DNA from 4 places in the Paenibacillus sp. FSL R5-0928 genome. Region 1 is predicted to be linked to each of the others. Evidence: riboswitches for the same ligand, from Rfam matches in the RefSeq annotation. Region 1 holds a riboswitch; each other region holds the start of a gene.

Region 1 (7,604 bases):
GTAGCTTTAACTGGAGCAATAACAGACGATCCAACAGTCAGAGACTGAGTATAACGCGCTACGCTCGGTACGCTGTCTTTAGCATAGCCGGTAACAGTCATTGTATAGCTATTTGCCGGGAGACCCCCATCAACAACAGCTACACCTTGTTCATTCGTGATTACCTTCTTATCACCAATCGAAACCTGCACACCTGCTGCTGGTGAGGTAACCGGATCAGAAGTGAAACTGTCCTGATTCCACACCCACTTTTTCTGAGAAACCTTTACGGTAAAAGCTTCATTAGCTTTTGGCTGCGTTGGGGAAAGCGCCACAGAATCTATAACCTGTGTATTTTCACCTGCATAATAGACAAGCACACGATCGGATTCCTGTAGTTCGAACGCATCCATACCCACACTTGGATATATCCACTCCCCGCCGCGTGATACTACGAAGCTCCACCATCCGTCGTAAGTACCTTGCGAAACTCCATGGATACCTGATACAAAGTTGCCATAAGACGATTTGGTGATATCTACTTTAAAATCATCGGTAGACCCTAGTTGCTGCAACGCTTCAAGAGCATTGGAGGCTTTTAAAGTCCCTTCACTAATCAATCCTTCCGGGCCTTCAACGGTAAGTGAAGCTGTTACATTCTTAGAAATTACCTTTATAGCTTTTGTATATTTAGCAACCGTTGGCGCTTTACCTTCGCGGTAGCCAGTTACAGTCAGTGTATAGTCACCTGCGGGCACATTTCCTGAGAATACGGCCTCACCTTTAGCATTCGTCGTTACCGTCTGAGCTCCAATTTGGACCTGAACACCCGCAGCTTTTGCAGTTACAGGAGAGGAAGTGTTCGTAGCAGCGTCCCATTTCCACGTCTTACTAGTTACAATGACGTTAAAAGAATCGCCCTCTTTAAGATTTGCTTTGGAAAGGGTAACGGAATCCACAAGCTTAGTGTCATCTCCGGCATAATAAACCAGTACCTGATCTGAATCTTTAAGTACAAAATCACTCATGCCTACATCGGGATTAATCCATTTTCCGTCACGTGATACAACATACATCCATCCGTCATAACCACCAAAGCTTCCAGCAGCAATACTTCCGATGCCAGTCACATAACTGCCCGAAGGATTCGTGATCGGCAAGTTCGTTTGAAGCGCCAGCTTCTCTAACGCTCCAAGTGCGTTGCCAGCATAGGCGTACCCTTGTGCCAACGTGGCCCGTGGTCCCTCAATCGTTACAGGAGCGTAGATGAGTGAGCTCTGAACGGAGGATTTGGAAAAATCGTATAGCTTACTGTTGCTTCCTTTATACAGCAAATTATACGCAACCAGCGCCTGAAGTCCTTGCTCTGTCGCCAGAACATTACTGCTTCCACCACGGCTATGGGTGAAGCTACCATCAGCTAGACGATAGCTGAGCAGGTTCTCCATTAGATCCACTTTGTTTTTGGTGTATTCTAATCCACTAGGATCAACTCCAAAGGATGTGAGTCCAAGGATTGCTTGTGCACTACTTTCAGCACTGTCACCGTAACCCCCATGGCTATCTTGAGCTGCGGATAACCAGGCTACGGCTTGTAGCCCTGCTAAGTAGGCTTCGGGATTATTTTTATGTGCCGCCAGAGCCGTCAAGGTTATCGCTGTCATATCAGGCTCACTTGTGCCTGAGGTTAGTGCAAAGCCCCCATCTGGATTTTGTTTGGAGAGAATCTCCGTAAGGAGCTTATCCGCCGTCCATTTCGCGTCACTTGGGATATTATATTTACCAGAATCCAGCGCAAGTAAAGCATATACCGGATTATTAAGCGTCTGTTCACTGAGCTTGCTGTTATTATAAATTTTCTCAATCAGATTATAGCCAGGAGTTGATCCATTACCAGCAAAGCTAGTAGGATCTGCACCAATCGCTCTCACTGCGAGCACGATTCGAGCATAATCGGTGACATTGGCAAAATTCCCAGCTGCCTCTTTTACTTTTTTCTCAAGCTCTGAATGGTAACTAGCTGGCAGCTTGTACCCTGCTTGCGCTAAGCCAATGGCTTGCCAATCTGATTGTACGCCACCTTTCAAGAGATATTCTGCAGCCGCATAAGTCGCATCCGCAACATTAATCCGCTCCGCAGCAGTTGCCTCCAGACCGGCGCCAGCGCTCGCTTCTGCAAATATTTGTCCTGCCGGAGCAAGAGATGTTCCTAGAATTGAAATGACCATGAATAAGGCCAGCCCAAGTGCTACAAACTTGGAAGACATGATTTTCTTCATTGTTTAACCTCTTTCTGTATAAGAATGGGTACTGCTGGGAATAAGACGCATAACATAAAGACCGCCCCTTTGGAGGGCGGTCAGGGAAGATTACAAATCGAGGCTGCGGCGCTTGCTTCCTGCCGATAGTCCATCTGTATATGTTCCACATTCTTACCCCACGAAGAATAGAAACGCTCACAAAAAAGGCAGGTCTCCTGGCTAATGCTTCATCGCTGTTCTTCACCTTCCCACCCTACCTTCAGGGCAGTGGCTTATAGAAGAAAAACTCCGCACATACAGTGGCGGGACCGCGCCGGACTCATGCACCGGACTTCCCTTTTAAGCAGACGACTAGATTGATAGAGTCTGCACCTTTTCCAGTATGTAGTATCTTATTTTGACATCCATAATCATATCTATTAATACATAGCATGTCTATAGAAAAGCTTAGTATGGGCAGCAAAAAAATGAACAGCAATACACCACCTGCCGGTAGGTGTTGCTGTTCAGAAAGCTTGTTATTCGGCTGTTCCTTCCGGACTTGCAGTTGGGGAAGGTTCAGCACTTGAATCAGAAGCTGGTGGAATATTAGGGTCGGGATCTACGATCAATGTAAATCTTCCGGCTTTAATCATACTTTTCTCTAGAATTGTCGCTCCAGGCTCCAATGTAACCTCAACCTGATAGGAAGGTTGTTCCCCTTCAGTCACAGCTGTTGCGGAAGGCAACCCAGTGCTGTCCTCAGTATCAGAGGAAGGCGTAGGAGACGGAGAAGCATCAGCTACAGCGTTAGTAGCGTCTGCACCTTCTGCTATTCCTCCAGTAGTGCCAGCGGCATCTGACTCGTCAGCGGCGTTTCCCTCATCCGTCCCATCCGTTGACGGCACTGGACAAGTCCCATTCGTAGCAGCGACCTTAAAGCTTTTATCTATCTCTGTAGACGAAGACATTAAACTAATCTCAGTCGGTTGAAACTGCACACAGTCATCTGCACTTGCGAAGGTGAACACCAATATGCTGCTCCCCTTATCTCCTTCGACGCTCTGATCCTTCAAGTATACTGAAGCCGGAGGCAGCACATTGCCTGCACTCTGAACAGGGGTCGGCTCAGGGCTTGTCCCCGGCAGAGCCGTCTTCGTATCATCCGGACGCAACATACTGAATACGATAATTGCAATAATCACCAGAATACCCGTAATGGAGCCGGAGATTAAGAGTCGAAATCGGCTGCGGCTGATCCAGCGCGCCAGCGGGGAAGCCAGTTGGGAGCGGGCTTCATTGTACACATTTTGCAGAGCAGGCCGAGCTGCCGCGACATAGTTCTTTCGGAATTCCCGATTCTTGAACGCTTCACGATCACTGCTCAGGAAATACTTCAGAATCGCCTTACGGTAACCCGGTTGCAGCTTTTTATTCGAAACCGTAAATAAAGGATTGCCTTGCGACCAAGCAAAAAACCGATAGATGATTTCTTTGTCGGAACCGGCTTTACGCTTTAACAGCTCCAGAAGCGCATCGTAATCCAGCGGACCCCCTTCACGCTGAGTTGTATAGTAGAAGGCTAGCGGAAGCCGTTCAAAGGGTTCCAGAACACGCGCCTCTTTTAGCAAACGACGACCCAGTAGCTGCACATCGTCTAGTTCCTGCGGAGACAATCCTGCAAAAATCTCCTCATTCGGCTTCTCTTCACCAAACCAGCGGTAAGCTGCACGCAGCGCATTCTCTTTCTGCTTGCTAATCCTATCCAGTGGCGGCTGCCAATCGACAACATTACCATACCGTAAAAAAACTACCTCCAGAAGCTCCTCCTGCGTCATATCGGAAAGCGATAAGCGGTTCAGTAAGAATCTATCTGCTGAAGCAGCAAGATCCTGCATTAGGGAGAGTGCCTTAGGAGCAACTCCTGTTCCTTTGCGGCGATCTTTTTCTGCCTTATCTACAATTTCATGAATTTCCGCTACAGAAGCCACCGGATCATGTTCCAGCTGGAGCTTTTCAAGCAAATAATCCTTCACAGCATTTTGAGCAAAAGACTGCTCTAACGCCACTGGCAGGAACCGCCCCCAATGGAGTACAAAGCTCAGTATATCCGCAGATCTGGACGCCGCAGCTAGTCTTGATTCCATATAAGGCTCAAGTAGCTGCTTACGGAAATATGTTTCAGACATCACGCGCTGGAAGTAGGCTGCACTTAACTCATCATTACTCTCAATGATCCCGTAAGCGGCACTCAAGATATCCTTGCGGCCCGCTTCCACACTATGAAGCATCCCATTGATGAAATAATCCACGATTCTGACCCTGTAATTGTGATCCTTAAGTACAAAATACTCCTTAAAGCATTCCATAATCGCCGGATCTGGCACATTCCTTTGCCGAATCAGATCAAATTCCCGGTCGAACCGTTCTAAGAAAATATCGTTCAAGCGGATTCTAGAATGAATTGCACCGTCTGGTTTAAGGTAAGAGAGCAAACCACTTAGCACCGCACTCTTATTCTCCGTATATAAATGCTCGTTCCCTTGCTCAATCTCATAAAATATAGCCAGCTCATTATAGAAAGCAAGGGATAGCTTATGCTCAGGACTCTCTCCACGCAGAATCTGATCGGCGAAGCTTACAAAGTCGTTAATATCTCCTGGATTCAGCAGTAACAGCTTCCACACCAAATCAGCATAAGGCTGGTGGGACTCACCAAAATCGACATTTCCCATCCGTCCGGAAGCCAAATCGAAGGTATAATCCTTCTCAATACTGCGATCACCGGGACGCAGCGAACCTTTTTCCACAAAGCTAAGATGTATATATTTACGGCTTTGCGGTTCATTCGCATACGTAATCACGCCTAATCTACGACGGAATTCATACGGCAGCACGCTATACAGAATTTCTGTAAGCTCCACCGCCCGCGCGGACAACTCCGTGATAGGTACGTTTAGAGCCACGTAGATTTTTTTCTTACCTGCTACAGAGAGCATCACAGCTTGCAATAACGCCTTGAATATCCCTTCATCAATCCCTAACAAGCGTAAGCCTGCGATTGGGTCAGGGCTGCGGTCTGTGCGAACAACTGGAATAGAGGGCAGCTCCGGCAAAGTTCCACCAAGCTCTCCAGTATAACGCTCTGCAAAATCAGCATGCAGCCAGTCCCCATAGCTCTGGACTATTTCTTCGGAACGTGAAGCAGGAACTACATAGTTATGTGCAAAAAAGGCGCTTCGTTGGCCTGTGAAATCGGCCGCTTGATAACGACTAAGCCCAATAACTGTATCCCCGTTCTCGGCATGAAATAGGTGCAGCGCTCCAGGATATGCAGCCTCATCCTTCTCCCCACGCGCGGTCAACTCCGCAGGAGCATCGTAGAGGCAGAAGGGATGAAGGATTTTTTTCACAAAATTATTGTCTAGACTATCTGATTTCGCTACCGTATCGAAGCCTTCTGTGGAACGAAACACTCCGCGACGTTCGCGGGTATACATCTGTTGGGCGATTGTTGACCCTGAGAAACCATTCACGGGCCGTCGCTCCCCTCAATATACTTCAGCTTATGCAGCAGCCAAATAAAAGGCTCGTCTACACGAATCGGGCTTACTACACCCTCAATCTTTTGATTCACAGGATTGCTGCCCAACGCAGATACTGCAAAATAACCCGTATTCGCGAAATAAACATCCATCGTATCTTTAAAGGGTCTGTCCACCTTACCAATAAATCTGCGAATTTCCCCGTCGATGTTATGGAACTCGTCCATGTTTAATGTTTTGCGATGAACATAGTTATTGAACACATTGCTGTTGGACTTGATATAATCGCCATCCTCATCCTTCAGCGAATGCAGCATATCACTTTTTGCAAGTACAACCGCTGTTGGAATGTCTGTCTTACTCTTTTCCTGATAGGCAATAAAATCACCGAACATCGTCAGCACCACATCGCGCGGCTCGTCATATTGTGAGACCCATTCTCCGGGACGGTCACCGATGTTAATATGAATCTTTTCACGGATAGAACGGATTTGCAGCGGATCGACCATAAACAGAATACCCGCAGAGTTCTTGATATGCTGACCATGAAGTCCAAGATAATCCTGATCCACCATACCCTCACCTGCTACATCAAAGAATACAAGTGTCAGTGGCGGTTTATTTTCATCCTTAAAGACAAACTGAAAGATAAAAGGCTCCTGCATTTTTTCCTTCTGTGTAGAAGCCAGCAGATCCCCGCGCTCAAAAAGCGGTTCTTCATACAATGTACGGAACTTACGGCTAATCTCTGCATTAAGCGGCATACAAGCGGCATCAAAATGACCTGCTGTAGTATGCTGCAATGTGTGGATCAGCGAGGTCATATACACTGATTTCCCGACTTGGGATGCCCCTATAATCGAGATGATGTTACTTGGCACCTTCCCGGCAGTCACCGGCAGCTCATTATGGCAGGCCGGGCAAAGCCGTCTGCGCGTAAGCACACCGTAACGATCCGTAAGCCCAGTTAACACATGATCCGTGTAATGATGATATTCTTCCGGAATATCCGCCGGGTTGATAATCGCTTCTATGTCATCTACCGTATCGAGCCCGAAGCGCTCACGGTATTTGTTCAAGGCGTCATCCTCACCCAATGCGTAATTTTCATCGTCCTCCCGGCTGTGCATAGCCCGAAAGACGACATCCTCCGGAGAGAATTTGGTGAAGCAATACGGACACACTATATCGTAAAAAAGCGGCCGCGGCTCCGGCTGATTCTTTTTCATAAAACGGCTAAAAAAAGACATCTACTCATCCTCCCAAAAGTTGTATCTACGTACTTGCTATGAACGCACTGCTCATTACCCGCTTGTACACGTAGACCGAGTCTCACTCCGGTACCAATTCGTAATAAAGCCCATATTTCTTGCCATCGGTGAAAAAGATGCGTACAAAATCATCCTTACCGATTTCAATCGGCGGAAGTACATTGCGTCCAGGAGCGAAATCCTGTACGAAGGGAAAGAGAATACCATCCTCTTTCCCTGCCGGATGCCCTCCACGTTTCTTGACATAACAGAGGACATCCCGTGCCACGGGCACTTCTGCCGTAATCGCCATATGTACGGTCTTTTGTTTTCCGAATAAGGCTTTTTTTTGTTGAATGGAATAATAGATTCGGGCTTTGCCTGCACTGACCATCACCCGGTTCACACCATCACTTTGCCTCACCAGTACAGTCTCACCGTTCTCAGCAAGACGAGCAAATATGGTATAGGATATCAGGCCGATATCATCCAATCGATCACGATAACCATTGTTAGATTTGTATTCCTCACGAGTGTAGAGCTTCATCCCTACTGGCGGATCATCTCCGGTTCCCATGTCAGCCGCTTCT
Region 2 (7,604 bases), 3.1 Mb from region 1:
AACGATTGGCACATTGGGATGGAATTTGCTGCTTGTGCTTATTGGCGCAGCTTTGGGCGAATCCTGGGAGGACATTGCCATGTACATGGATGTCTACTCCAATGTGGTCTATGTACTAATTGCTGGCGGATTAGTTATTCTTGGGTTTCTGTACTTCCGCAAACGCAGCCGGAGAATGAACATTGAGGGCTAAGCGGGTGGAGGACTGATAATAGAAATGACTATTAAAAAGGAGGGAAACACATGGAGCTATTAACGATTATTAAAGCCATTATTTTGGGGCTTGTTGAAGGTTTAACCGAATTTGCTCCAGTATCCTCCACGGGTCATATGATTATTGTTGATGATATGTGGCTGAAATCACAGGAGTTATTTGGACAATATACGGCAAATACCTTCAAAATAGTTATTCAACTGGGTTCTATATTAGCGGTTGTTGTGATTTTTAGAAATCGATTCATTGATCTGTTGGGCTTAAGGCGTTTCAGCCGTAAGCAGTTGGACCCTGTAACAGAGAAGCTACCGCAGTTAGAGCAGGGCGGGCACCTCAAGCTGACACAGGTTCTGGTAGGGTTAGTGCCTGCAGGTGTGTTAGGTGTTCTGTTTAATGATTATATTGATGAGCATTTATTCTCTACCTCAACGGTGTTAATTGGTCTAGTGATCGGGGCTATATTAATGATTATTGCGGATCTGTTTGGGCCGAAGAAGATCAGAACTGAGAGTGTAGATCAGATTACATACAAACAGGCACTTGGTGTAGGTCTTGTACAGTGTTTTTCGTTATGGCCTGGATTTTCACGCTCGGGCTCGACGATTTCTGGTGGCGTAATCCTCGGGATGAGCCATCGTGCCGCTGCTGATTTTACGTTTATTATGGCAGTACCCATCATGGCAGGTGCCAGTCTGTTGTCACTGATGAAGAACTGGCAATATTTCACCATGGACGCGCTGCCGTTTTTTATTGCAGGCTTTATTAGTGCCTTCCTATTTGCGCTGTTATCGATGCGTTTCTTCTTAAAACTGATCAATCGTATCAAGCTCTTACCGTTTGCTATATACCGTATAATTCTTGCTGCTGTAGTATATTTCGTATTTTTCTAAGTCCGTTATAAGGAATCGATATAACAGAAGCCCCAGTAATCTATTGCAGATTGCTGGGGCTTTCACGTATGATGACATCAGATTAAGACACTCAAATGATGAATGATATCGGAGACAGGTGCTGACCGGAAAATAGTAATTCGGTAGGCTTAATAGGGAAATTCGGTTCGAAGCCGATGCGGTCCCGCCACTGTAACGGAAGAATCTCGAGCAACAGAGGTCACTGGCAATTTACTACTGCTGGGAAGACTGCTCAAGATGTTGACGCCGCTAGCCAGGAGACCTGCCTGTTTCAACAGCACTGCTTCACCTACGGAAGATAGGGAGGTGTTAGACGTTAACCATGGGTATATCATGGGCGTCTTTCCCTTTGACTTTTTTAGGGAAGGGCGCTCTTTTTTATAGGAAAGCAAGTAGTTTTGGAGTTTGAAATAAGAGATTGAAGAGGGAGTGTATCGAAATGACGAATAAGGTAAAAGTAAGCAATCTTGGATATCCGAGAATCGGAAAGAACCGCGAATGGAAAAAGGCACTGGAGGCATTCTGGCAGGGGAAAATAAATGAGGAGCAATTCCGCTCCGAAATGGCAGCAATCCAGCTGCAGCATTTGAAGACCCAGCAAGAAGCAGGAATTGAGCTTATTCCGGTAAATGATTTTACATTTTATGATCATGTGTTGGATGCGGCTGTTATGTTTGGAATCGTACCTCCACGGTATGCGTATGATGGCGGCGACATCGGGCTTGATCTTTATTTTGCAATGGCCCGTGGTAATGCTGAGGCTACTGCCTGCGAGATGACCAAATGGTTCAATACGAACTATCACTATATCGTTCCAGAGATCGGCACACAAACACCACGCCTGACTGAAAACAAACCTCTAGCGGCTTATCGTTTTGCTAAATCGCAGGCAGGGATTGAAGGTAAACCGGTACTTTTAGGTCTGTATACCTTCCTTAAGCTGTCCAAAGGTTACGCAGCGGCAGATATCGCCAAGATTGCTGCACGTTTTGTTCCAGTCTATGTTCAACTGCTACAGGAACTGAAGCAAGAAGGGGTAAGCTGGGTACAAATCGATGAGCCAGCGATTGTTACAGGCATAAGTAAAGAAGAATTAACACTGCTTAACTCGATATACACAGACATTGCCGGCTCCGTGCCGGGCTTGAATATTATTTTACAGACGTATTTTGAAGCTGCTGAGCCGCTGGAGGCACTGCTAGAGCTGCCTGTTCAAGGCTTGGGTCTTGACTTTGTGCACGATGGTGGAACGAATCTGGCTTCCATCGAACGTCTTGGCTGGCCGAAGGACAAATGGCTGGGTGCCGGAATTATTGATGGACGGAACATTTGGCGTTCCGATTTAGACGCTAAGCTGCAACTGGTAGAAAAGCTCAGCGTTCATGTACCGCTTGATCGTCTTATTCTTCAGCCTTCTTGCAGCCTGCTGCATGTCCCAGTCACCGTTCAAGGTGAAGTGAAGCTGAAGGCGACAGTTAAGAATGCGTTAGCCTTTGCCGATGAGAAGCTTAAAGAGCTTAGTCTGCTCGGAGCAGCCGTCGCAGATAAAGGAGAAGCTTCTCAAGCAGCGCTGGCCGCTAGTCGTGAAGCTATTGCAGCGTTCCGCGCACTACCTGAGCGTGGCCGTAAGGATGTGGCGGAGCAAGTGCTTGCACTTGCAGCTCTACCAGACCAACGCAGTCTGCCTTTTGCTGAGCGCTTAAAGGTGCAGCAAGAGAAATGGCAGCTTCCACTTCTGCCAACCACTACAATTGGTAGCTTTCCGCAGACAGTCGAAGTGCGCCAGGCGAGATTGAAATGGCGTAAAGGGGTCTGGAATCAGGAGCGTTATGATGGATTTGTTCGTGAGCAGATCGCGGATGCAATTACCTTCCAAGAAAAGCTAGGTCTGGATGTTCTGGTCCACGGCGAGTTCGAGCGTACAGATATGGTGGAGTTTTTCGGAGAAAAGCTGGATGGATACTTGTTTACTAGTAATGGCTGGGTTCAATCCTACGGTTCCCGTTGCGTTAAGCCGCCGGTGATCTACGCGGATATTGCATTTATACAGCCTATGACTGTTAAAGAAAGCGTCTATGCACAATCGTTGACGAAGCTTCCGGTTAAAGGAATGTTGACGGGCCCTGTTACTATCCTCAATTGGTCATTTGTACGTGATGATCTCAGCCGGGAAGAGGTAGCCAATCAAATTGCTCTTGCCCTTCGCCATGAGGTAAAAGCGTTGGAAGATGCAGGCATCGAAATGATTCAAGTGGATGAGCCGGCTATTCGTGAAGGACTTCCGCTAAAGGCAGAAGACCGTGAGCATTACCTGAACTGGGCAGTGAAGTCGTTCCGTGTTGCCACGAACCATGTGAAGGCTACGACACAAATTCATACGCATATGTGCTATAGCGAATTTAATGACATGATCGATTCAATATCGGCTATGGATGCTGATGTAATCTCCATTGAGACTTCACGTAGCCATGGTGAGCTGATTATCAGCTTTGAGGAGCAGGCCTATGATAAAGGAATCGGTCTTGGAGTGTACGACATCCATAGCCCGCGGGTTCCAGCTGTCGAAGAAATGACTGCGAATATCGATCGTGCGCTGCGGGTGCTTGACCCTGAACAGTTCTGGATTAATCCGGATTGCGGTCTGAAAACGCGGGGCTGGCAGGAGACAGAGGATGCACTACGTAACATGGTAAGAGCTGCTGCTATTGCGAGGGAAAAGACAGGGGTTATTGCTTCTAAATAGACTTAAATAAATTAGAGCCAGGGTAATTTACCCTGGCTTTTTAGTTCAATTATTTTTTTGTAATCAGCTACTTGATAATAATTCTCAATCTTGTTAGAATGAAAAAGAAAAAGAAGGAACCGTGGAGGGTCCCTTTAGGCATTTACTTATTTACTTTCGAAAGTTTTGCAATCTGTTTCTTCTGCGCGTTTTGGTTCTTGGGAGCTGTGGAAAGCTACGAAGATCGATTCAGCGCTGCATTTGTTCTCTTCTGCCCAGTGGGTGCAGGAGTTAACTTCACAAACTACGTCTTTTGCCATGAGGGTTCACCTCCCCTTTTAGTAATTGACAGTATCATTCAAAGAACGGCTCTGTTCAGCAAGGTGGAGCTTGTCTCAGCAAAGCCGTGTCACGCCCTCATTCATTATGAATAGAGGGTATTTGGATTTTTTTACTAGGTTAGACGTGGTAATTGTACCAAATAATGAGTTTGTAAGCAAATGAGTTCTTTAACTTTCGGGACCCCTCCCATATAAAAAATATGTCCAATAAGAGTCGAAGAAATGCGGCTTTTTGTGTATTTCAACAAGAAAAACCAAAAGAAATTTACCGAAATTCCATATTCCAGTGCAACCTTCCAAGTTTTGGGGCGTCAAAGAAATGAGAGACGGAAGAGATCTGTATAGAACATGACATTCCGTAACGTTACAATGCTAGGGATTACCACTACATTTTTGGAGGAATGAGAATGCGCAAATGGGGTCTGCATTACTTATGTTTATTAATTCTTGCGGTGGTATTGGCAGGTTGTGGCTCGGGTGATAACAATTCGGCAGCTGACAAATTAGCTAGTGACGGCGGAAATACGAGTAATTCTGCTGCAGCAACAACTGAGCAATCTTCAAAAGCTACATTAGCGGATAAGAACACCTCAGCAGAGGCTGAGACAGCAGCGGGAGGCAACGAAGCCCCAGTTGAAAAAGGTTTGACATCAGAGAACACGGATCAAGCAAACGCGGGATTCACGGGCAGTGATGTCGTGGAAGGATTGAACAAGAAGCTTATCTATCATGCCAATCTGACTATGGAAGTAGAAGACTACGGTAAAGCTCAGACTGAAATTCGAAACATGGTAACGATGGCTAAAGGATATATTATAGAGTTTAACGAGAACATGTCGCAATATGAGCAAGGGGGGACGTTTATCCTTAAGGTGCCAGCCTCCGGATTCTCTCCTTTTCTGAATAATTTGGAAAAAGTAAAACACGAATCGCTACAGCGCAGCATTCAAGGTCAGGATGTCTCGGAGGAGTATATTGATCTAGAGTCGCGTCTGAAGGCAAAGCAGTTAATGGAAGCTCAATATACTGAGTTTATGAAAAAAGCAACGAAATCAAGTGATCTGGTCGCCTTTGCAAACGAGCTTGGTTCGATTCAAGAAACGATTGAGCAGATCAAAGGCAGAATGCGATATATAGATCAGAACGTATCCTTTTCAACGGTAGAGCTTAGAGTGTACCAGACGGATGAGAGTTTAGCTGTGAAGGAAAAGGCAGAGCAAGGTCCATTGCTGGAACGCGCATCAGATGCTTTAAAAGGAAGCCTGAACGCACTATCTGTTATGTTTCAGTGGCTTTTTGTAATTCTTGCAGGCGCATTGCCGATTCTAATCGGTGCGGGCATTATTTTAGCCATCGTTTGGTTTGCCCGCAAAAATATCCGCGTACGACGGGAGCAGCAGACCCAGCGGATACGGCAGGAAAATCGGGAGCTGAACAAGGAGGTACTCCCTGCACCAGCAGAGCCAAAGGTGACAACCTCAATAAAGGATAAGAAAGCGAACGAGGACGAGAATAAAGAATAAGCTCCTATGAATTAAAAAGCCTCCAATTCAGGGTATACCGTGAATTGGAGGCTTTTCTATAAGACAGTACAGTTTCGCACGTTATCGAAGATTAGGCAGGCTGGAAGAGTACACGATACTCGCCATAGCCCTCTTTCTCCAGATCCTCTTTCGGTATAAATCGCAGTGCCGCTGAATTAATGCAGTAGCGCAGGCCGTTTTCCCCTGGACCATCGTCGAAGACATGACCTAGATGGGAATCTGCTACTTTGCTGCGCACTTCTGTGCGAACCATCAAATGGCTGAGGTCCGTCTTTTCCTTCACGGCGTAATCGCGGATTGGACGTGTAAAGCTGGGCCAGCCACAACCGGAATCGTATTTATCCTGCGAACTGAATAATGCTTCACCAGATACGATATCTACATAAATGCCTTCTCCGTGGTGATCCCAAAAATCATTTCGGAAAGGTGACTCTGTAGCGCTATTCTGAGTGACTTCATATTGAAGTGGCGTCAGACGTTCTTTCAAGCTTAGTTTATCTTCTTTATGTGTCCAGTGGGTTTCGATAAAATCCTCTCGGCCGGAACCCTTACGGTAACGTTTGTAGTGGCCCGGGTTCTTACGATGGTAGCCCTGATGATATTCTTCGGCAGGATAGAAGGTTGCTGCCGGGAGGATCGGGGTAACAATCGGGCTAGCGAATCGTCCGCTTTCTTGCAAAGCTGCCTTGGAAGCCTCTGCTTGTTGCTTTTGCTCTTCAGAATGGGTGAAGATAGCCGTTCCGTAAGAGGTGCCGCGATCATGGAATTGTCCACCCGCATCGGTTGGGTCAATTTGCTGCCAGAATAACTCAAGCAGCTTGCTATAAGGGAAAATTTCTGGGTTGAACGTAATTTGTACCGCTTCAACATGTCCTGTGGTTTCGGAGCATACCTCTTCATAGGTAGGATTCACTGTATGCCCGCCAGTATAGCCGGAGACGACACTAATAATGCCTGGCAATTCCTCGAACGGCGAGACCATGCACCAGAAGCATCCACCTGCAAAGGTTGCTTTTTCCGCCTTGGAATTTATATGGTTAGTCTGATGTTCACTCATTAATATCCCTCCATTCATGTAATGCAATTAAATAGATCACAATCTAATTATAAAGCAAATAACCACAGCCTGCCAGCTTCCGCCAAATAAGCTCTCTGTTACCTAGTGTTTCTTACTTCCTGTGAACTGTAACGAAAGCTTAGTCCGGCTATAATAAGCACAATGGCATAAACAACGATGGCTATAATCGCATTTCCAGGGTTCTGGAACAGTTGATCCCCAAGGAAGGCATACAAGGCGATGCCTGGGATTTTTCCAATAGCTGAGGCAGCTAGATAACTCCAGAAGGGCAGCCCGGCTGCTCCGGCATAGATGTTAACTGCTGTCTGCGGGATAATCGGCAAGAGACGTGCTAAGACAATAGAAGCAAAGGGCCGCCGTTCTATGCCTTTTGTGAATTTTTCAAGTAGGGGAATAGAAGTCAGATAAGCTCTCGCTTGATCTTGAAATAAGAACTTCACTACGCCGAAAAGGAATGCGGCAGCAAGGGTTGTAGCTACCCAGCAAATTAAAGCACCAGCCAAACTTCCGTATGCATAACCAAAAAATCCGATGACCGCTTTGTACGGTACAACTGGAAAGAGAGCCAGTAAAGTTGCGATCCCTATAGAGCCGAAAAGATTATGATCCTCTTTCATCCAGCTAAGGATGTCATATCTGTAGATAAACGCAAGGATTGTGCCCGAAACATAAAGAATAATCGAGAACCATTTTCTCATAGCTAATATACCCTTTCTTCCACTCATTCATCTCATCATACGGGATAAAAAGTAAATATTGAAGTGAAGATCATTGTCGGCGAACGCCAAGCAGGT
Region 3 (7,604 bases), 170 kb from region 1:
TAGAGGATCAATCTGAGGCAGTACGTGAAATTGCTGTCAATATCGCTGATCTGGTGCAAGCAGGCAACGATGTGGTGGTTACTCACGGTAACGGTCCACAGGTTGGATTCGAGCTGAGACGAAGCGAGGTGGCTTCGGAAGTCACTGGAATGGATGTTACTCCGCTGGTCAATTGCGTGGCGGGCACGCAAGGGGGCATAGGCTATTTAATTCAGCAGGCCTTAACAAATGAATTCATTCACCGCAGATTAGACAAAAAGGTTGCCACAGTCATTACTCAGGTCGAGGTTAGCAAAAATGATCCGAATTTTCAGTCTCCCTCGAAACCAGTGGGCTCCTTCTTCACGCTTGAGCAAGCAGAGGAGATGAAGCGTGCCAAGCCAGATTGGGTCATCATTGAGGATTCAGGTCGTGGTTACCGCCGTGTTGTTCCATCGCCTAAGCCGATTGATATCGTTGAAAAGGACGTCATTAAATCACTCATTGAGACGGGTTATGTGGTGATCGCTGTTGGCGGAGGCGGGATTCCTGTGATCAAAACCGAAAATAATACCTACGAAGGTATCGATGCGGTCATTGACAAAGACTTTGCTACAAGTCTGCTGGCCGAACAGATCGACGCAGAATCGCTGATCATTACAACAGGAGTTCCTCAGGTATGTGTGAATTTCGGTACGCCTGAGCAGAAGGCTCTTGAAGAAGTTACAGCGGCAGAAATGTTGGTATATGCGGAGCAGGGTCATTTTCCTGCTGGCAGTATGCAGCCTAAAATTGAAGCAAGTCTTAGCTTTTTGAAAAAAGAGGGACGTAGAGTTATCATTACTAATCCGGAAAATATGAAAGCTGCGATGAGCCAACAGGCTGGCACACATATTGTAAATTAATAAGATCTAATTTATCTCATCATTTCATGGAGACCGCCACTGATCTAAATCAGGGCGGTTTTTTGACATATTCATGAATTGTTATCTAACTGTTGCTTTCAGATGGCCATATTCTGGTGAATAAAAGGAAGATAAGAGGTAAAACTATGTCCACTATAGAGAAAAAAATACATTAAAATGCGGGGGTAAAAGATGAGATCGAATAAAGGAACAACACAACGTTTTACCAGGGCTACAATTCTTTGTTGTATTTGTGCATGTACGGTATTGTTAAGTGGATGCACTAAAGCAGCGGATGAGACTCAAGTGGCTACTCCAACGGCTCAAGTAGAAACCACAGCACCTTCTGCAGAAGCTACTACACCTGCGCCTACGAATAACGCAACAGAACAACCCATGACATCTGCGTCACCCGGTTCAAATACTGGGGAACTTCCAGAGGGAGTGAGCATTCAGAGAGTTATCAAGGATGTTTCGTTAAAAGATAGCTATCATAAAAAGGTTGAACTGTTAAGCGACGGTGGCAAGCGGGTTACCATTACAGATCAGAATCAAAAGATTGTTTTGCAGCAGATTGAATATGACGGAAGGATCACTGCGGTTAAGGATAAACAGATTACCGTTCAAGTGGAGGGCGGTAAAGAGCAAACCTTAACGATTCCTGATCATATAGTCATTGAAGATGAAGACAAGCTCGGATTAAATAATGGCGTTGAAATCGAGTGGACGGTAAATGCAGACGGACAAATCGAAAGCGTGGAACTGGACGATTAAAAATTTACCGAGGTGACTGGATGAAATTTCTAATCGTACTTGGTAGTATTATTGTTCCCATTGTCATGCTGATGTTACAAGGTAAATCGATAAAGTGGCGTATGGTATTCAATGTTGCTTCGGTCTTAAGTGCGATTATCTTTGGAAATATTTCCGCTTTGGCGATTTACGAAATATTAAGGGATCATGCTGTATTTATGACCTCGATCCATGCGATATTTTTAAATCCAATGTTTCTTATTACCGGAGCCTATCTTGGCGTTTATTTAATTTATCGGTTGATGATAATTTCGTATGACGAGGTTAATATGTGATGGGTACAATACAAATAGGGGTGTTCCCGCGTAGGGACACCCCTATTTGTGTTGTTAACAGGACGGATGCTTAAGAGGACTTTCCTACAACGTTTGCTCCGCTCTTCGTGATCTTGTAGGTGATGATATCCCCATTCCAGAAGTGGAATTTTAGGATAACCTCGCCGTCTTTAACATCTTTAAAGAACGCGGGAAGCAGCTTGATTTCTTTAGTGTTATAAGAAGGTGAGAAGGTATTGCCGAATTCCTTAAATGGAGTCCAGTCCTGCGGACCTGCATTGCCACCAGCGGTATATACAGCTTCCATTGTGGCAAGCTGGTTACCATTAAAGGTGGTCGGAATGGCAAAGGATTCAGTCGTGCCTTTTGCATCGCTTAATTTAGCTGTGTCATACACAATCACCTTAAGTCTCCACGCAACACCCTTGTTGAATTTCAGAGTCAGCACGGCATTTTCACCGTATTTTTGGGAAGCTGTGAGCTTTTTGAGTTGGCTGGCTTTGAGGATGAGCTCCTCACCATTTAATGTGTAATCTTTACCTTTGGTCAGATATTTTCCGTTGGCACTAATGGTGGTTAGCTTATTGCCGTTCAGGTTTAGCTTAACCTTGGTATCTTTGATTTGTGCACCTTTTTTTAGGTAGACCAAATCGCTTTCGGTGCTGGAGGAACGCTCCTTCAGACCAGACATTAATACATTGTGGAGTTCAGGATCAGACCACTTATAAGTTTTACGATTGAAATGCTGCCCGTTATCCCAGAGCATGGAAGTCATTTTCTTTTCTTTCAAATAATAAGTCAGATACTCGAAGAATTTAAGCTTCTCGCCCTGTTCAATCACACCCGTGTCTTTATCGAAACCTAATAAACCAAATTCGCCGACGATGACAGGGATGCCTTTAGCTACAAATGTATTGTAAACGTTATCAAAAGTTTGAGTGATATCGTTTTTTGTATCTTTTTCAAATGTGGTGTAGCCGGCAATGTTCACACTAAAAGGCCAGAAGCCATAGAAGTGAACGGTCGCAATAATATTCGGATCGTTTAGAGCCGTAATCGTCTTATAGAGATGATCCATTCTTGTTTGTGTAGGTGAAGACTCTAATGAAGGCAATACAAGTGGGCGGAGGTCGTTTTTCCCACCGGATTTCCGCACGATCTGATAGAAGGAGTTATTGAGTTCAGTAAGCATTTGCTCCATTTTTGCTTCGTCTGTGCTTCCACCATCGGTGAACCGAGGCTCATTTATGCTCTCGAACATCAGCTTATCGGATTTGTCCTTAAAGCGATCGGCAATTTGAGTCCAGGCTGCATTATAACGCGCCAGCGTTTCATCGTGTTTTTCTTCCATATGGCTTACCCATAGCCAGGAATCATGATGGACATTAATCATGACATAAAGCTTGGCGTCCAGTGCCCAGCCGACAACTTCTTCCACACGGTCGAGGTAGGCTTTTTCTAGGGTATAGTCTGGTGCCGCACCCATGTGAGTATCCCAGGTCACAGGAATCCGAATACTTTTATAGCCTTGAGCGGCGATCTTTTTAATAAGTTCTTGGGTCACACGAGGATTGCCCCAGGAGGTTTCGTCCTCACCTGTAGCATCTAAAGTATTACCGAGGTTCCATCCGGGCTGCATTTCGTCTACATAGGATTGGATCTTACTCTTTGGCGCTGCCTTAGCTTGTTGCTCATCCTTAGTTGCAGCTGCAGCCATGGATGAGAACAGAGAGAGCAGAAGAGCGGTGACAAGTGTCAATGATAAGAAGGATTTCTGGATTCGCGTAGTCATTGAATTCTCCTTTGTGAGATAAATTTAGGATGCTTGGACCTGGCTTTGACGCTGTACTTGGTGGTTAGATGAACACGAACACCTCCAATGTTATTTTTGTAAACGCTTTCTGAATATACCCTAACATAGAATTCACTCAGCGAGTACCTTACTAATTTGTGGCAAATTCATATAAGAATTAGTGATTTAAATTAATTTTCCCCACAGTTGGATAAAGAAATCATTTAAATATCCCTACTCGTAGAAATTGGTTATTCAATAGGATTATCTCTAGCTGCCCGTTATACAAAAAAGAAATATAACATGACAAAAGCATATATATTAGATATGATGAAGCATGAAAATTTAAAATTAGAAATAGGTGCCAACTATGAATGTTGCGGAAGTACAATCATAGATTGGTTAAATGGAAAGCGGGTGTGAATCCCGCGCGGTCCCGCCGCTGTAAAAGAGGAGTCCTTGCAAAATGCCACTGGGAAACTGGGAAGGCAGCAAGGGTGATGATACTTGAGCCAGAATATCTGCCTTTTTCTGTTACACCATCAAACTCTACGATCGATAGAGAGGTGCTTGAATAGTGTTTGCCAGCTAGTATTGTGGTTCACTATCTTAACCTCTTGACGTTTATGTTGAGTGGTTTTTTTTGTGGTTATAAGAAAGTTTATTCTGTTTTTTATCATAGGTATGAAGGGAAGGGTTATGGAAAAATGAAGAAAAATAAGTTTTTAGCGTGGTTACTCATTGTAGCTGTATTTATCACGACATTCTCTACAAGTGTTATCCCGGCTCAAGCAAATGGAGCAAGCTCTACCCTTAAAGGGTATGTATCTGTATCCGTAGAGAAATTCACCTTAGGCCAAGGGTATATTAAGGAACCTATTAAAGTTCCGATTTATGAAGGCGATAATGGCGCATCTTTAATAACACGTGCGCTAGGAGATGGGAATTATAGACATTTAGGAAATATAGATAGTGGTTTTTATTTATCAGAAGTTAAAGATAGTGGCAGAAGCGAAGTCAATATTCCACAATATATTTTAGATATGATTTCAGCCGATGGGAATACAGTCGGCACTAAAGCAGACCCAGAGTGGTTAAGTCAGTTTGACTACACCTCCATGTCGGGTTGGATGTATGCAGTAAATAATGTGTTTCCTCCGTTTGGGATGACCGATTATAAGCCTCAAGACGGTGACATCATTCGAACTCAGTTCACCACTTATGGCTATGGTTCTGATCTTGGTGGCTGGGGAGAAATCCCAGTTCAACTTGCCAATAAGGATGCTTTAACTGCGGAAATCGCCGAGATTAACAGTGACCCTAATAAAGAAACTATTTTGGACAGACCAGTAGTACAATCAGCAGTTTATCAAGCCTATTCCGTGCTCGAAAATATGGCAAGCTCTCAAATAAGTGTAGATCATGCGCTTGTAGGGCTTAACCATGCATTAGATATAGAACCCCCTGTTATTACTGTAAGTGGCATACAAGATAAACAGGAAGTATCTAATAAAGATATAAGCTTCAAAGTAGCTGTCACAGACAATGTATATAGTGACATCATTCCAGAAGTGAAGCTGAATGGTGTTACTTTATCACCTGCGAATGGGGAGTACAAAGCTTCTCTGAATTCAGGCAGTAATGCAATTACTGTAACGGCTCTTGACGGAGCTGGAAACAAAACAAATGTAACTTATCAAGTTACTTACAAACTGGAAACTACAGTTGCCGTCAAACAACAGTTAGATAAAAGCCTTGCCTATATTCTAAACACTGTAAAGAATCCGTCGTTTGGTACAGGTAGTGGAGAATGGTCGATCCTTTCTCTGGCTCGGGCGAACTATACAGTACCTAACGGCTATTATGATCTCTATTACAATAATGTAGCTACGAAAATAGCATCGATCATTAAAGAGGATGGAAAACTCGACGCCAATAAAAGCACAGAGAATTCCAGAGCAATTCTAGGGCTTACCTCTATCGGAAAAGATATCACGAATGTTGCGGGATATGATCTGAGAAAAGCACTGGCTGATTATCAATATATCCAAAAGCAAGGCAATAATGGTCCGATTTTTGCTCTGATTGCGCTAGATAGCCATAACTATGAGATTCCTGTAGTTGAAGGAATTACAGAACAGACCACAAGAGAAAAACTAGTTCAGTATATTTTAGATAAAGAGGTTAAAAAAGGTACAGCAGAAGCTGGTGGCTGGGCATTAGGCGTAACCAAAGCAGATGTCGATATGACTGCGATGGCGATGCAAGCTCTTGCACCTTATTATGCAACCCGTGATGATGTAAAAGCCGCCGTGGATCGGGCCATCCAATGGCTGTCCGATAACCAAAACAATCAAGGCGGATTTACAAGCTGGGGAAGCACTAGCAGCGAAAGTATCTCACAGGTAATTGTAGCCTTAACTGGTGTAGGTGTAGATCCGCACACGGACGCTAGATTTGTTAAAAGTGGAAATTCGCTTATTGGTGCACTGCTTAGCTTTGCTGCACCTGAGGGTGGATTTAAGCATATCCTCACAGGCAAAGTGGACAATATGGCAACGGACCAAGGTACGTATGCACTTGTGTCTTATGATCGTCTGATCAATCATAGCAGCCGTCTCTTTGATATGAATGATGTGAAAGTGGAACAACCAGAAGAACCGGGGCCTGGGCAACCAGAGGGTCCGAAAGAATTTCCGTTACCTTCTGGGGAGAACCCGAAAGTTGAAATCCCAAATGACGCTAATGATTATATCGTTCCGATCAGCACTGGAGATAGCAACAAAGAAATCACAGTAGCTATTCCGGAGGGAAATCAATCGAAGGTTAGTGTCAATTTACCAAGTAACAGCGACCTTCCTCAGATAGAGGCCATAAAAGGTAACGTATCTGTAGTCATTCCTAAGGGTGCAAAAGTTACAAGTGGGGATGCCTCTGCAATTGAACTGATTTCAGCTTTAACCGGTGCAGAATCTGCACTAAAAGATAGTGTGAATCAGATTATTCCGGGGGACAAGAAGCTTGATAACATTCTTCAAACATTTTCCATGGGTGGTAGTGCAAGAGTAGAATTCAGTCAATTTATTACGTTAACCTTTAAGGACCTTAAAGGAAAAGAAGCTGCTTATATTCAAAATGGCACCCCTCATGCCATTCAAAAATTTGCAAGTGATGACTTAGGTTTTGCAAGCGGTAAGTCTGAGTATGCCTATGATAGTGGAAATGATTTAATCGTAAAAACCAATCACTTCACTGACTACATTGCTTATGCTTCCAGTGCAGTACAAACACCTGGCGGCGACGGTGGTAACGGTAATGGCGAAGGTAATGGTAGTGGAAATGGTGAAGGAAATGGCAGCAACAATGGTGGCGGAACCACTCCATCGAAACCATATGTAATCCTGTCCGTGGATAAGCTTACGATTAATAAGGGATATGTTGTTCCATCTGTACAGGTAGAGCTACAATCTGGTGACACAGTGTGGTCTGTACTAAAAAGAGTGCTGGATAGCCGCGGTATCGACTATAGAGATTCCTGGAACAGTGACTTTGGAAGTGTATATGTTGAATCCATAGCTGGTGATGGGGAATTTGACCATGGCAGCGGCAGTGGATGGATGTATAATGTGAATGGGAAATATCCTAATTATGGTGCATCTTCATATGACCTAAGTGCCGGGGACAGAATTCAGTGGCGTTATACTACGAATTTGGGTGTGGATCTAAATGCACCGATACCAACGATGAGCCCAACCCCAACGCCTAAGCCTGGTGCTACTCCGGCTCCTGGTGGGGGAGCTAATCCGGAAGGCAGTGGTGATCCAAATGTGAGTCCATCTC
Region 4 (7,604 bases), 540 kb from region 1:
CGTATAATATTCACGGTCGGTTACGCCCGGAATGGAACCCAGTACCTTGCGGTCAACTTTTGTGAATTTACCGGACAAACCTTCTGCTGGAGTTGCGAACAGAGTGATGTTGAGATCCAGTTCCTCACTTTTCCGATCGCAATAGTCCCGCATATGACGCACAATAGCCAGCGCCTTGGCATGAACTTCCATATCCTCGCCATGGTGTTTGCCGTACATAGCTTTCATACATTCCGCCATACCGATGAAGCCAAGAGACAGGCTGCCATGCTTTAGCAGATCGCCTACAGTGTCATCAGGTGCAAGATGCTCGCCGCCTTCCCAGACGCCTTCTCGCATCATGAAATCGGAAGCTTTAGCTTTTTGTGCGGTTTGAATGTGGAACCGATGAAGAAGTCCTTCCAGCGCAATATCCATATAATGATTTAGATCTTCATAGAAGCCAGCTTCGTCTGCGACGGTACGTCTGCCTGTTACTGTGCCGTGTGCCAGACCTAGCCGAACCAGATTCAGTGTATTAAAGGAAAGGTTGCCCTTTCCAGAGCAATGATTACGACCAAAACGGTCACCGAGCACTCGGGTTCGGCAGCCCATTGTAGCGAACTCCGTATCAGGATCACTTGGATCATAATACTGCAAGTTGAGCGGAGCGTCCAGATTAGCGAAGTTTGGATATAGTCTGCGCGCAGAACATTCAGCCGCTTTTAGGAACAGTTCATAGTTAGGATCGCCTTGCTGTTGATTGATTCCTTGCTTGCATTTGAAGATTTGAATCGGGAACACTGGTGTTTCTCCGCTGCCAAGTCCGTTCATAGTTGCTGTTAGCAGAGAACTGATCACAAGCTGACCTTCTGGTGAAGTACAAGTACCGTAGTTGATGCTGGTAAACGGTATTTGTCCACCGGATCGGCTGGACATGGTATTCAGATTATGTACCATACTTTCAGCCGCTTGCAGGGTTTCGATTTCGGTTTCCTTTAGTGCAAAACGGAACGCTCTTGGATATAACTCCGCCAGATCGGTCCGGCTCATCGTAATCTCGCCCAAAGATTCATCAGCTTGTCCTTCTTCAAAATAATCCAGACCCTTGCGGAACAGCTTGGCGAAGGATTTGGTTACATAAGGTGCCAGATCATAGTCGAGTTTATTGGCGGATACACCACCATATTGAGCATTTTGCTGGGATTGGAAAATAATCGCTACCAGAGACATAGCTGTCATTATTGAGTTCGGAGGACGAACGCTGCCGTTGCCGGTATTGAAACCTTCACGGAGAAGTTTATCAAACGGGATAAAAATACAGTTCGTCGTTCCAATCGCGTATTGATCCAGATCATGCACATAGACGACATTGTCATCAATAGCCTGCACTAGCTGCGGCGGCATCGTAAAATTGCGGGCGTACCATTTTGAATATTCACTGCCGAACTTGCTCATTTTACCGGAGAAACTCTCTCCATTCAAATTGGCATTCTCGCGCAATAGGTCCATATCCCGACTGTCGATAATATCCCGGCCTAAATCAATGAGCTCTTCTAAAAGAACTTCCCGTGCATTTTCTACTCCATTAAATTGTCTCTCCAACAACGTCATTGTACAGCTCTCCTCTCAGTATAAAAGAAAACATCTATCATCAAATCCATATATCCATAGGAAGTTGGACTGCCATAAGCAGTCGTATATTTGTTCTGATTACATAAAAAAAGCATCCCCTACCCGAGGATGGCAGAAAATGCCCGATGCGTTATGTAAATATCCACACGGATATTTGCAGAGGTCTCTACGTAGATGACCGCATGCGGACACCATCCCTGTTCCTCGCAGGCATCAATAGTTGGTGTCGTCGAAACAGGTAGGTCTCCTGGCTTCCGTGGGATCTCTCGGCGCCTTCCCAAGGGTGTTCCTAACCCTCAGTGGCATCTGCCGGGAGATGTGGATTCTCAAGCTTCCCAGAAGCTTAAGAAGGCCATCCGGTTACAGTGGCGGGACCGCAGCGGATTCTCACCGCGCTTCCCTATTAAGCTCTAAATCCGGTTAAGGATCAAAGCGCCTGTCTCCACTATATTTTGTTGTCGTTAGATAAAAATAACCCAAGATGTTGTGTTTGTAAACAGTTTTTTAGAAAACCCGCGCGGGGAGCGGGTTCTTTAAAAGTACTCCACAAATGATCCACAGGCTGTCCATAAGTAATCCACAATTGATCCACAGGGAGATGCGAAATGATTCATAAATTGTCCGAAAAGATGCCACAAAGAGTCCATAAATATAGTGCAGATGACCCTAGAATTTGCGCATGAGAAAATACTCTTAGCCCAAAGTCATATTTTGAAGTAATCAGAAGAAATAGAAAAGATAAGGGAGGATAATCTTGCTTAGTTTGTGACAGAGCGGTGGAATTGTTACAATGGAAGAAGATAGGTACTATAAAATTTCGAGGAGGTATTCTCATGCCTATTGCTGAAGTTACAGTTATTCCAATTGGAACAGGCAGTACCAGTCTTAGCAGCTATGTTGCGGATATGCAGCGGGTGCTGAAGACAGTAGAAGGGATTACATATGAACTTACGTCCATGGGGACGATCATCGAAGGGCCTCTGCAACGCATTTTTGCCGCGGTAGAAGCTTTGCATGAGTCTCCTTTTGCCGCAGGTGCAGAACGTGTCTCTACCTCACTTAAAATAGACGACCGCCGCGATAAACCCTCCACTAGCCGTGGAAAGTTAGAGTCTGTGGAGCGTAAGCTACAGGTGGATTAGCAGTTTAGGAGGGCGGAAAACAGGGAGAAATAGGCTTGCGTTTCTGGCTGAAAGTTGTATAATATTTTTTGTTTGACAGAAAAATCAGCCTTAAGCTGGTGTAGCTCAGGGGTAGAGCAACGCACTCGTAATGCGTAGGCCGGGGGTTCAATTCCCTTCACCAGCATCCCAAAAAACCATACGTGGCGCGGATTTCCGAGGGTTCGGGACCGCGTCATTTTTCATTAAATCCCCTGGCTTCTAACATTCTTCTAAAAGATAAGACATGGCGAAATCGCTAATGAAAACGGTATGACTAGTGGTCACTGTCGAGCAGATGGAAGGCGTGTCGCAAGCTGACAGCAGTCAGAATGAAGGATGGTGGAGGAGGAGCAGCATAAGCTGCTTTTCTCTTGCGGGGGCAGATTGGTTAGATGGTAATTACTATAAAAATAAAAAAAGACACCACAAGGTGTCTTAGTACAGATACTTTTCGCTCGAATTTCACGAGCTCGTCAGTGAACTGAGTTCATAAGCAAGACTGGCTACGGCTAACAGATGAAGAGATAAAGTAATATCAATGTTAAAATGTGCGGTAATATTAATTTTCATAGATAACCACGCTCCTAAAGTATAAATACACATAAAGAAAACTTTATAAAGCGCTTGGCCTGCCATCATCAGTGCCAGGTAGCCATCCTGTACAGACGCCTTAGCGTTTCGACAGTAACATTATACTTAATATTTTGTGTTTTGCAAACCAAAGCCCCCTTAAGACTGAAATAATGAGCAATGTGACAATTATGTCATTCTGAATTGAATATTGTTAGGTTAATCGATGGGGAAGTTTACGTGTCTCCCTTATACTGGAAATTAAATGATTTTATTTCCGAAAGGGGACAATCCACTGATGACTGACGTAATTAAAGCAATAATACTTGGCATAATAGAGGGCTTAACTGAATTTTTACCAGTATCATCTACTGGACACCTTATTTTAGCAGGCGATTTGCTTAGCTTTGAGGGAGATGCTGCAATAACTTTTAAAATTGTTATTCAGTTGGGTGCAGTGATGGCAGTTCTAATTCTTTATTGGAAAAGGTATTTGGAAATTGGGGTTAATATGATTAGAATGGATTTTTCCAAAAGCAAAGGATTAAATGTCATTCATATGATTTTGGCTATGTTACCAGCATTAATCCTATATCTTCTCTTCAAGGACACAATAAAAAGCCAATTATTTGGCCCAACCCCTGTTTTGATCGGTCTAGTTGTTGGTGGCGTGTTGATGATCATTGCAGCGCGAAATAGGCGGACTGAAACCGCTGATACTATCGATGGGATTAATTATAAACAGGCTTTCGGAATTGGTCTGTTCCAATGCTTGGCGTTATGGCCGGGATTTTCGAGATCAGGTTCGACAATTTCAGGTGGCCTGTTGCTTGGCACTAGCCAAAAAGCCGCCGCAGATTTTACATTCCTTATTTCTGTGCCAGTTATGTTTGGTGCAAGCTTGTTGGATTTGTACGATAGTCGTGATTTGCTGAGTTCTGACGATTTACTTCTAATGTTAATTGGCTTTGCGACATCCTTTCTTGTGGCAATGATTGCAGTAGTGACGTTCATCAAACTGATTAAGCGACTTCGATTGGAGTGGTTTGCTCTATACCGGTTTGTTTTAGCAGCTCTCTTCTATTTAATTGTCATACAGTAATTGGATTAATCAATATGAACATCATGGGAAAGAAGCTTTTAAAAAGGGCTATACATCATATCCTGCACAGATTAAACTAGAGGTTCAAAACAAGGGGAAATCACCAAACAAGACAAAGCTCAAGTAGTCTATGAACTAAGGAATGAATTTTCGGTGAAAGCACTTCTACAGCTAGCCATTATCCCTCGTTTGTTTCTTCTACCATTAATATCACAAAGTGATTTTACAAGTGTTTGGGAATATGAAAAACCCCACCAGTTTAAGGTGGGGCTTTTGCTTACCAAGTATTATAGTTCGATTGATACTTAACTTGTTTATTCTCATAGCTCTCATTGGGGTAATCACGTCTGACAGACTGCAAGTAGCCTGAAATTGCAAATGCTGCAATAAGCCCTCCTATAATTCCTGTGATTAAGCTGAATGTTGAAAATCCGAATGTGGCAACTACTCCAATGGAAGACAATGCTACAAGCAATAGACTCAATATTTTCATCTTTATACACACCTCCATTTTGTATATGTAGTAATTTGAAAATTAAGATTGATACGTTACTATATTTGATCGGTTTCGATAAAAATAATAATATTTCAGCAAATCTTTAGACGGGCTTCATACTTATTTAAGCTAAGAGGATTATAGTAATCACATAACCCCCTTATAAAATAGATCTAGACCCTGCCGAAAGTGGTGGGGTCACTTTTTTGCACAGAGTGCATTTATAAATATGGATTTCTCCTTAAATCTACACAAAGAAGCGCCGCCCCTTTTGGAGACGTCGCTTCTTTATAGTAGATTCTATTCTTTTTGCTCAATTCTTGATTTTGGTGATTTTTTTGGCGGTAACTTGTGCAGGGAATGAATCATCACTTACTTCAAAAAATACTTTAATCTCATCGCCTTTTTTATATTTAGAAGGTGCAACTTTATTTACCCAAATGGCTTGAGAGTACTCATTAGATTCGAGCACCTCCTTGTATTCCTTGTTCAAGTCTTCTTCTTTTAATTCGGAAATTACTAAAATTCTTTTATTTTCTACATCTATTGTATGTACAATTCCTTTCAAAACTTCATCATTCTTACTACAGGCGGTGACTAATAACAAAAAAACAAAAATAAGAGTCCATTTAATAGTAGTACGTGGTTTTTGAATCATGGACCTTCCCCTCTAGTGGTTACGACATTAGTTTAAAATCGGTTGCACAGGCATAGCATTTAGTACATTACCAATATAAGAATAAACAGCAGCATATCCATTATGACGACCTTTATTGATTCCCCTCGCACGCGGCAGTAACAATGTATCCTGAAATGCTTCCTGATGGTTTAGCCAAAAAACCACCATGATTAAACTAATTCGTACTTATAGTCATGTGCAAATTCTTTGAATGTAATGGGTCTTTTACCAAGTAATATTTGTAAATCGGGCGTGATTTTTTTGGCTAATCCAATTTTTGCAGTGAAGTAAATTCCAATCATAACAGTCACAAATTCTTTTTGAATTCCTTTTGTTAACATTTTATCTCTAAACTGAAGAACTGATGGATTAACATATTTGATTGTTTCTCCTAGCTCTTCAGATAAAATTTCAGCTACTTCATAGTAATCTAGCGCTTCAGTTCCCGTTAACGAGTAACCTTTATTTTCATGACCATTCTCAGTTAGGATTCTAGCTGTTACAGTACCGATATCACGAACATCGATAAAGCTAGTCTTGCCTTTTCCTGCGGGTACATAGATCTCCTTTTCTTTACGAAGCTCTTCCCCATGTTGAGAAATTAAGTTTTGCATGAAGAAACTTGGGCGTAAAAAAGTATATGGAATTCCTGATTTTTTAATGATTTTTTCAATTTTATGGTGTGGAACAATTGGGTTTTTCTCTACGCCCAATAGAGATAGAAACACAATGTGTTCAACTCCGACTTCCTTTGCGATATCTATGAGGGGTTGGAAATATTTTTTTGCGTCAGCTATATGAGGAGGGCGCAGTAAAAATAATTTTTTCACTCCTGTTAACGCTGGACGAAAAGAATCAGCATTTTCAAAATCAAAATAAACATACTCACTGTCTTTTCGATGGGAGGCAATTTTAAAAGGTGTTTCACTTTTCCTTAGTTCGTTAACCACTTCACGTCCTACATTACCGGTTGCCCCTGTGATTAGAATCATAAGTCTCACTTCCCTAACTAATATTTAAATAGATCGTTTTAAGCACGTTCATAAACGTGGACATTTCTTGTTCAGAAATATTTTTAAGTGCGTTATCCATGATTTCGTCACTAAGAACTTCTATTTGACTCTTAATTATCATTCCCGAATCTGTAATGAATACAAGATTTGATCGTTTATCATTTGGATTATCTCTAATGTCCAGAAGTCCTTTTGCTTTAAGTCGCTCGAGTATACCCGTTATTGTAGGGCGATCCGAGTAAGTTCGCTCTGCAATCATAGCTGGAGTTGTTCCTTCTAAATGAATAGATATATCTTTTAATACTGCCCATTGAGGAGCTGTTACATTATAAAGTAAAAGTTTTTTTGTTAAGCTTTTTTTCATTTCAAGACTTACTCTTATTAATAACTGTCCTGGGTTGTCCATAAATTAATTCCCCTCTTTAAATAGTTTGCACACTAACTACTTGATTAGTATACAAACTATATTCTCCTTTATCAATTTTAATTGTTTTATTTGTTTAAATTGTGGGGAGTTACAGGTGAATGTCAATAATATTGATATTTAGAACTTTTGTTTGTATATAATAAAAATGAATGTTCTTAGTTTAGAGGCGATCATTGATGGAAATGAGTATCGACCAAACGGTTGGGATTATTTATCAGATCAAGGCGAGCAAGATTACACAACGCGAGATCGAGGCCCGTGGTATTCGTGACAAGCGTCCAACATAAACAAAGGGGATAGATATCATGCGGTGTATAACAATACGGCAGCCTTGGGCGATCTTAATTGCTCTTGGTGAAAAAGAGTTTGAAACTCGTTCATGGAGAACAGCCTACCGCGGCGAGTTAGGCATTCATGCCGGAATGAGGATTGACAAAAAGATTTGTGAACAGGAACCGTACAAATCAGTATTGGCGAAACATGGCTATACAGCAAATAATTTGCCGACAGGAGCTATTATTGCTACAGGTCAGCTCGCGG

What was found. Region 1 has a riboswitch for cobalamin ahead of MKZ16_RS04645 (DUF4430 domain-containing protein). Riboswitches for the same ligand answer to the same signal wherever they lie in the genome.
Region 2: it holds a riboswitch for cobalamin, as region 1 does, so the genes downstream of both, metE (5-methyltetrahydropteroyltriglutamate--homocysteine S-methyltransferase) here and MKZ16_RS04645 (DUF4430 domain-containing protein) in region 1, are expected to answer to the same signal.
Region 3: it holds a riboswitch for cobalamin, as region 1 does, so the genes downstream of both, MKZ16_RS03975 (S-layer homology domain-containing protein) here and MKZ16_RS04645 (DUF4430 domain-containing protein) in region 1, are expected to answer to the same signal.
Region 4: it holds a riboswitch for cobalamin, as region 1 does, so the genes downstream of both, MKZ16_RS02375 (anaerobic ribonucleoside triphosphate reductase) here and MKZ16_RS04645 (DUF4430 domain-containing protein) in region 1, are expected to answer to the same signal.

The regions. Positions count from the first base shown of each region.
Region 1 covers NZ_CP150225.1:1,076,974-1,084,577, reverse strand. Annotated here, with positions in the region: gene MKZ16_RS04645 (DUF4430 domain-containing protein) at 1-2,258, opposite strand, end outside; cobalamin riboswitch at 2,428-2,631, opposite strand; gene MKZ16_RS04640 (hypothetical protein) at 2,759-5,755, opposite strand; gene MKZ16_RS04635 (hypothetical protein) at 5,752-7,014, opposite strand; gene MKZ16_RS04630 (hypothetical protein) at 7,097-7,604, opposite strand, start outside.
Region 2 covers NZ_CP150225.1:5,121,672-5,129,275, reverse strand. Annotated here, with positions in the region: gene MKZ16_RS23225 (DedA family protein) at 1-193, shown strand, start outside; gene MKZ16_RS23220 (undecaprenyl-diphosphate phosphatase) at 244-1,104, shown strand; cobalamin riboswitch at 1,204-1,410, shown strand; gene metE (5-methyltetrahydropteroyltriglutamate--homocysteine S-methyltransferase) at 1,565-3,868, shown strand; gene MKZ16_RS23210 (DUF1540 domain-containing protein) at 4,015-4,167, opposite strand; gene MKZ16_RS23205 (DUF4349 domain-containing protein) at 4,596-5,711, shown strand; gene msrA (peptide-methionine (S)-S-oxide reductase MsrA) at 5,803-6,789, opposite strand; gene MKZ16_RS23195 (VTT domain-containing protein) at 6,888-7,508, opposite strand.
Region 3 covers NZ_CP150225.1:909,772-917,375, forward strand. Annotated here, with positions in the region: gene arcC (carbamate kinase) at 1-884, shown strand, start outside; gene MKZ16_RS03960 (hypothetical protein) at 1,077-1,658, shown strand; gene MKZ16_RS03965 (transposase) at 1,724-1,972, shown strand; gene MKZ16_RS03970 (cellulase family glycosylhydrolase) at 2,043-3,764, opposite strand; cobalamin riboswitch at 4,107-4,308, shown strand; gene MKZ16_RS03975 (S-layer homology domain-containing protein) at 4,472-7,604, shown strand, end outside.
Region 4 covers NZ_CP150225.1:539,757-547,360, forward strand. Annotated here, with positions in the region: gene MKZ16_RS02375 (anaerobic ribonucleoside triphosphate reductase) at 1-1,593, opposite strand, end outside; cobalamin riboswitch at 1,834-2,069, opposite strand; gene MKZ16_RS02380 (MTH1187 family thiamine-binding protein) at 2,448-2,756, shown strand; tRNA gene MKZ16_RS02385 (tRNA-Thr) at 2,851-2,922, shown strand; gene MKZ16_RS02390 (undecaprenyl-diphosphate phosphatase) at 3,646-4,449, shown strand; gene MKZ16_RS02395 (hypothetical protein) at 4,727-4,942, opposite strand; gene MKZ16_RS02400 (DUF3221 domain-containing protein) at 5,259-5,603, opposite strand; gene MKZ16_RS02405 (SDR family oxidoreductase) at 5,795-6,616, opposite strand; gene MKZ16_RS02410 (MarR family transcriptional regulator) at 6,630-7,043, opposite strand; gene MKZ16_RS02415 (ASCH domain-containing protein) at 7,370-7,604, shown strand, end outside.